One region of the Geoalkalibacter subterraneus genome, then DNA from elsewhere that is predicted to be linked to it. Evidence: predicted binding sites of a transcription regulator. Region 1 holds the regulator's gene; each other region holds the start of a gene.
The links. The regulator HrcA, encoded in region 1, represses chaperone genes, less so after heat shock. The targets are predictions, from matches to a motif close to TGTTAGCACTCNNNNNNNNNGAGTGCTAACA.

Region 1 (2,265 bases):
GGATCAACCGTCTGTCTCTGGGCGTTCAGTCGCTCCACGACGCCTCCCTGCAGCGCCTCGGCCGTATCCACGATGCGCAGCAGGCCCGGTCCGCCTGTACGCTGGCGCGCCGGGCGGGCTTTGACAACCTGGGGCTCGATCTGATGTTCGCCCTGCCGGGGTCTACACTGGCTGCGCTTGAAGCTGATATAACGGCCTTTCTTGAGCTTGAACCCGACCACCTCTCCTGCTATGGCCTGACCGTGGAGGAGGGAACCCCCTTCCACCGGCAATTCTCCCGGGGGCATCTGCCACTCCCCGATGAAAACGACTATGCTGCAGCTTTTGAGCTGCTCCACGCGCGGCTCACCGCCAGGGGATTTTCCCATTACGAGATCTCCAATTACGCTCGTCCGGGGCGCCAGTGCCGTCACAACCTGCGTTACTGGCAGCGTAGGAGCTACCTTGGCATCGGCCCCGGAGCTCATTCTTTCTACGCCGTGGAATGGGGCGAGCGCTGGTCGGTGCCCGGCGACCTGGACCTCTACCGCTCCCGTCTGCGGCAGGGAAGCGATCCGGCAGAGCGGATCGAAACTTTCGACCGGCGAGGTGCCATGGTTGAAACGCTCTATCTTGGGCTGCGTACCGCTGAAGGGGTGGATGTCCGGTTGTTTCAGGAGCGTTTCGGGGACAGCATTGAAGCACTCTTTCCCGAGGCGGTTCAGCGTTGCGGCTCCTATCTGCGGCAGGACGGAGATCGGCTGCACTTCACCTTGCAGGGCTGGCTGCTCTACGACCATCTCATCTCCTTATTTTTGTAGGAAATTTTCTCTAATTTTTTCCATTTTCGCCGCCTTGACAAAGCAGGGGGTGGTTGTTATGTTGTTCTCGGTTAGCACTCGAGGCAAATGAGTGCTAACCTGTTTGTCAGAGGCCGGGAGATCTCCGGCTTCAGGTTTTTGGGGGATTTTTATCATGACCGAAGCGCTCAATGAAAGAAGCCGCAAGATACTTGAGGCGATCATCGAGGATCATATCGCTTCGGCGGAGCCGGTAGGGTCACGTGCCATTACCCGCCGGCACGGCATTGCTCTGTCTCCGGCAACGGTGCGCAACGTCATGTCCGACCTGGAAGAGATGGGGTACCTTGTCGCGCCCCACACCTCCTCCGGCCGAATCCCGACGGAGAAAGGGTACCGTTTTTACCTCGACTCCCTGCTGCAGGTGCGCGCCCTGACCGCACAGCAGAAAGAGCGTATCCGCCGCTACTACCAGCGCCGTGGTCTGCGCGCGGACGAACTGCTGCGTGAAGCAGGCCGGGTGCTGAGCAACATCAGTCATTACACCGGCATCGTCATGGCGCCGCAGTTTACTGCGTCCGTGTTCCGGCATATTGAGTTCGTGCGCCTGTCCCACGGGCGCATCCTGGTGATTTTCGTCAGCGAAAGCGGCCTGGTGCAGAACAAGATCATTGAAACCAAGGAAGATCTTTCCCCGCAAGATCTTGAAGGTCTCAACAACTATCTCAACCAACGTTTCGCCGGCTTGCCTATCGGCGAGATCAAGCAGCGTCTGCTGCAGGAGATGACGCAGGAAAAAGCCCTTTACGACAAGCTGTTTGCCCGCTTCATGGGGCTGTTCGAAGCAGCTCTCGCTGACGAGAGCCGTGAAGTCTTCATTGAAGGGGTCAGCCGCATGCTCGAGCAGCCGGAATTCAGCGACCTGGAACGGATGAAGCGGCTCTTTCAGGCTTTTGAGCAGAAAAGCACCCTGGTCGAGTTTCTCGACAAGTGCCAAAAAAGCCAGGGGGTACAGATCTTCATCGGAAGCGAAACCTCGTATCGTGAAATCGAGGGGTGCAGCCTGATTACGGCGTCCTATCACAGCGGTGACGGCACCATCGGCACCCTTGGCGTGATCGGCCCGACCCGCATGGCCTATTCACAGGTCATTCCGGTCGTCGACTATACGGCCCAGCTGGTCAGCCAGCTGCTGGAATCAGAGAACGAATAGGAGATTTTTTATCGTGTCCAAGAAGAAAAAAGACAGTCAACAGAGTGAGGCGCGGCAGCCTGATGCCGTGATTCCCGAGGCCGAACCGGTCGAGGAAACGCCCGGGGGTGCCGAGAGCGAGAGCACGCAGAATGCCGGCGCAGGGGAGCTCGAACTGGAGCAGGCGCGCGAGGAAGCCCAGCGTAACTACGACCAGTATCTGCGCATTGCCGCTGATCTTGAAAATTTTCGCAAGCGTGCCCAGCGAGAGAAAGAGGAGCTTTCCAAGTTCGC
Region 2 (2,265 bases), 1.1 Mb from region 1:
AAAATCCCTTTCATCGTAGTATTCTTCCATGTCCTCGGCGGCAAAGCCGTTGTTCCAGGGCAGGGTGACAACCTTTGCGGTTTGTTCCTGGCCGTTCTCATCGGTCCATTTCGTCGGTTTGAAATAATACTCGACGTGGCACTGGGCGCAGACGAGGCTGCGCAAGTCCTGGTGGGTTGCGTCGCTGAACTTCAGGCTGCCTTCAGCGTCAAGGGCACGCTTGAGATAGTCACGCGTCACGTTGAGCTGCATGGTTTCGTTGTTGTGACAATCGGCGCAGCCAATAGAGTTGACGATTTCGCCGCCAAATCGGGCCCAGGCGCCGGTAAAGTAGTCGTGCTCGCCGATTTCGTCAATCAGGCGCGGGACATCGGGGGATTTGCAGGTCCAGCAGGCGGTCGGCATGGGTCCGGTCTTTTCATCCACCGGGGCGCCGGTGCGCAGTGTATTGATATTGTCTTCCAGGGCGTAGAAGTGACCGCGCGGCGCGTTGTAGTCCTTGGAGAAACCATAGCCGGCCCAGAGCACGACCAGGTTGGGATCATCTTTGAGGATATCTTTGATCTCGTCGCTTTTGCGGGTCTGGATGTATGAATCATACTGGCGGGGGAAGTATTTGCCCCACTCTGAACTGCGCGGGTCGAGTTTTTTAATGTCGGGAACTGCATTGATAGCCTGCTGTTCAGCCTTGTTCTCCTTGATGGAAACCAACAGCAGCAGCAGAGGGACCATGATGACCAACGAGACGATTGTGATGATCCATGATTTTTTCATCGATGATTCTCCTGGTTCGATTTTTTAGAGTTCTTTGACGCCAAGATTGTTTTGCGTGGTGGTCAGATTTCTGGTCAGGCCGTGAGGCAGGCCGCGATGGCAATCCCAGCACTGGCGCCCCATGGGGACGTTGTCCTGAACGATTTGATAGTTTTCCGCATTTTCCTGCATCTGGGAAACGATCTCCTCATGACAGGAAATGCAGTTGGTCTGGATACGCTGGGCGGCGTCCTGGGTGACGCGCAGGTTGTAGCCGTAATTGCCCAGCGTCATGGCGAGGGAGTGGTTGAATCCATCCTTGGATTTGGCGATCATTTTGCTTACGAATGAATCGCGCGGAAGATGGCAGTCCACACAGGTTGCCCTCTCACGATGGGAACTGTGCTGCCAGGTCGCGTAATGGGTGTTCATGGTGTGGCAGTTGATACAAACCTTGGGGTCGCTTGAGAGGTAGGAAAGCGCCTTCGATTCATACACCACATAGACGAACAACCCGATTACCGCCACCACGCTGCAGATGGCCACGTACTTCATGAAGTTGTCGTTTCGCATAAGCCGCCTTTGAGTAGAGAAGGTTAACGGTTCACAATCAACCTTATTTGCCTGCCGAAAATATTACGTTCAGTTTACCAGCACATTTTTCGGCTTCAATCATGCTTCACTAAATAATGGTAGCAACGGGTGTGCCACCTTAAAAAGTGTTTTAAAACAGTATGTTGTGAGGATTGAGTGTATGGGTGTGTTACCTCCGGGTAGCGTCTGTGCGGAACATGTGTTACTTTCCGGTAACGTGTAGGGATTTAGCGCTGGAAAGGCGGATGAGAATCATGCAGCTGAAAACCAAATTTGTTCTGATGGTGGGATTGGTCACCTTTTGCTCGTACGGGGTGACTTTTTACCGAACCTCGAGTTTTCAGGAAGACCTTGTGGTTGAGCAGGCGACGCGCCAGGCCAAGATGCTGTTTCATCAGATTCGCCTGACGCGTCAATGGGTTGCTGATCACAACGGGCTCTTCTTTGTAAAACAGCCCGGGGTTGAGAATAACCCTTTTCTCAAGGAGGGGGCCATCCGCGACGAGCGAGGCAACTGGCTGGTCAAACGCAATCCGGCCATGGTGACCCGGGAGCTTTCCGTTTATGCCGCCCGGGAAGGGATGGGACAGTTCAATGTGACCAGCCTGCAGCCGATCAATCCCCTCAATGCACCGGATGATTTTGAGCGGCGCGCCCTGGAAAATTTCTCCCAGGGGACACCCGAAACCGTCGCCATTGAAAAAATCGCCGGTTCTTACCGACTGCGCTACATGGCCCCTCTGGAGGTCGAGCAGCAGTGCCTGAGCTGTCACTCCGGCCAGGGCTACGAGGTCGGCGACATACGCGGCGGAATGAACGTCACGATTCCCATGGGCCCTGCTTTCGCCGAGATCAGAACCAATAACCGCATGCTTCTCAACATCGCCGTAGCGACCATTCTGATTGTCTCCTTGACCA
Region 3 (2,265 bases), 800 kb from region 1:
TTCACGGCTGATGCCGTAATCGGCCGCAAGGTCCTGGAGAGTGCGTGGATCTTCCGCAAGGATACGCTCGCTGATAATGCGGCGCTCACGTTCGTTCAGTACCGCCAGTGCGCTTCGAACCTGAAGCTTTCGCGCCCGGGATTCTTCCTGCTGCGCCAGCAGCTGCTCCTGGTTGTCGCGTTCGTCGGCCAGCGTGTCGAGAAGACTGTAATCCTCCCCCTCGCTGAGTTCGAGATCCAGGGAGGCATCGCGGGCACTCATCCGCAGGGCCATCGACTCGACCTCGTCCTCTTCGACCTCAAGTTCCTTGGCGATGCGGGCGGGATCATCATCACCCTGCAGGTGGGCGATTTTGGCACGGGTGCGGCTCAGTTTGAAGAAAAGTTTCTTCTGTGCCTGGGTTGTGCCGATTTTAACCAGGGACCAGCTGCGAATTATGAAATTGTGAATATAGGCCCTGATCCACCAGACGGCATAGGAGATCAGCCTGATTCCCCGTTCAGGATTGAATTTTTTGACCGCCATCATCAGGCCGATGTTGCCCTCCTGGATCAGGTCGAGCAGTTTGAGGCCGTAACCGCGGTATTCGTAGGCAATTTTAACGACAAAGCGCAGGTTGGCGCATATCAGTCGGTGGGCGGCGTCGATTTCGCCGCGCTTGTAATAACGGCGTGCCAGATCGTATTCTTCTTCCCGTGACAGAATGTCGAAGCGGGTGATCTGCTGCATGTAGTGTTCAAGCCCGTCCTGCGGAACGGGCAGGGTGGCCAGATTCATGGGCGTGAGCCTCCCGGTGAAAAGGTTTTGTTAGCACTCGTGCAAAGTGAGTGCTAAATTTTATAACAAGAATTGTCCCCAAATGCAAGCGGCGAAAGGAAAAACCCGGGGTGCCGCGTGATATTCAGACACGTTGACAGCCTGTGGCCGTCCGGCCATAATGATGCGGCACCTTAACAAGTGCGCCGACCTTTTCATTCGCTCCAGCGTGTTTTCATCAACCGTATTTATCCCTTGCGATCAGGGCTATGAAAGTTTTCTATATTGGATTGTTCGGCGCGGCCGGCTGTCTGGCGCGCTACTGGGTTTCTGGCTGGGGGTACGCGCTTTTCGGACGCAGCCTTCCCTATGGAACCCTGATGGTCAATATGCTCGGATCGTTTCTGCTCGGCATGCTGATGGAAGCGGGGCTGCGCACCACGATCTTTTCCGTTGATGTGCGTACTGGATTGGCCGTCGGATTCATGGGGGGCTTTACCACTTTTTCGACTTTTTCCTATGAAACCTGGCGGCTGATCGAAGAGGGCAGTTTATGGCAGGCGGGAGCCACTGTTCTGCTCAATGTCATCGCTTGCGTTGTGCTTGCAGGGCTGGGCATCTATGTTGCCCGCCAGTTTTAACCCGGAGGTGTGCGCATGAAGCTTGAGGGCGAGCAGACCCTGATGCGAATTTTTGTTGGTGAAAGCGACCGCTGGCAGAGAAAACCGCTTTACGAGGCCATTGTGGAGATGCTGAAAAGCGAAGGGTTTGCCGGTGCGACTGTCCTCAAGGGGGTCATGGGATTCGGCGCCGGCAGCGTGGTGCACAGCGATCGATTGTTGCGCCTGTCTTCAGATCTGCCGGTCGTGATCGAAGTCGTTGAATCTGCGGAGATGATTGAAAATGTGCTGGACCGCCTCGATGAGATGGTCTCCGGCGGTATGATCACCCTCGAGAAAGCCCGTGTCATCCGCTATCGGCCTGAGGAGAAGAAATAAATGATTGATTCATTGAAGAAAATTTTTGGTTTCCAGTCGAGCGAGGCGGAAGAAACTCCCAGCGAGGGGCCGGACAGAACCTGGGTGGCGACAGCGGTGCTGCTGCTTGAAATGGCCCATACGGATGATGGTTTTCACGAACTGGAGTCCATTCTTGTCGACCGGATTCTGGGTGAAAAATTCGACCTCGACGCCCGCGCACTCAAGGATCTTCGTCTCTATGCGGAACAACGGCGGCAGGAAAGCCTTGATCTTTATCAGTTTGCCAGGGAGATCAACGATCACTTCAGCAAAAAGGAAAAGCTTGAAGTGATGGAGCATCTGTGGCAGATCGTTTTTGCAGATGGGAAGATAGATCCTTATGAAGAGGCACTGAGCCGCCAACTGGCCACATTGTTGAAGTTGTCGCATAAAGAGATGATCGATGCGAAATTGCATGTGCGTGAGATGTTGGCGCAGGGCGAAGGGGGAAAGAGGTGATCGGGTGAGTTCTGCTCTGCTCCTACCCTTG

Region 2: nrfH (cytochrome c nitrite reductase small subunit) is a predicted target of HrcA. The motif match lies at 1,492-1,522, and genes of this name have one in related genera.
Region 3: rpoH (RNA polymerase sigma factor RpoH) is a predicted target of HrcA. The motif match lies at 806-836, and genes of this name have one in related genera.

What each region holds. Positions count from the first base shown of each region.
Region 1 is NZ_CP010311.1:83,285-85,549, forward strand. It holds gene hemW (radical SAM family heme chaperone HemW) at 1-800, shown strand, start outside; gene hrcA (heat-inducible transcriptional repressor HrcA) at 955-1,992, shown strand; gene grpE (nucleotide exchange factor GrpE) at 2,006-2,265, shown strand, end outside.
Region 2 is NZ_CP010311.1:2,448,808-2,451,072, reverse strand. It holds gene nrfA (ammonia-forming cytochrome c nitrite reductase) at 1-774, opposite strand, end outside; gene nrfH (cytochrome c nitrite reductase small subunit) at 799-1,326, opposite strand; gene GSUB_RS11370 (ATP-binding protein) at 1,602-2,265, shown strand, end outside.
Region 3 is NZ_CP010311.1:884,115-886,379, forward strand. It holds gene rpoH (RNA polymerase sigma factor RpoH) at 1-777, opposite strand, end outside; gene crcB (fluoride efflux transporter CrcB) at 1,026-1,397, shown strand; gene GSUB_RS04020 (DUF190 domain-containing protein) at 1,413-1,754, shown strand; gene GSUB_RS04025 (tellurite resistance TerB family protein) at 1,755-2,234, shown strand; gene mnmM (tRNA 5-(aminomethyl)-2-thiouridylate-methyltransferase MnmM) at 2,239-2,265, shown strand, end outside.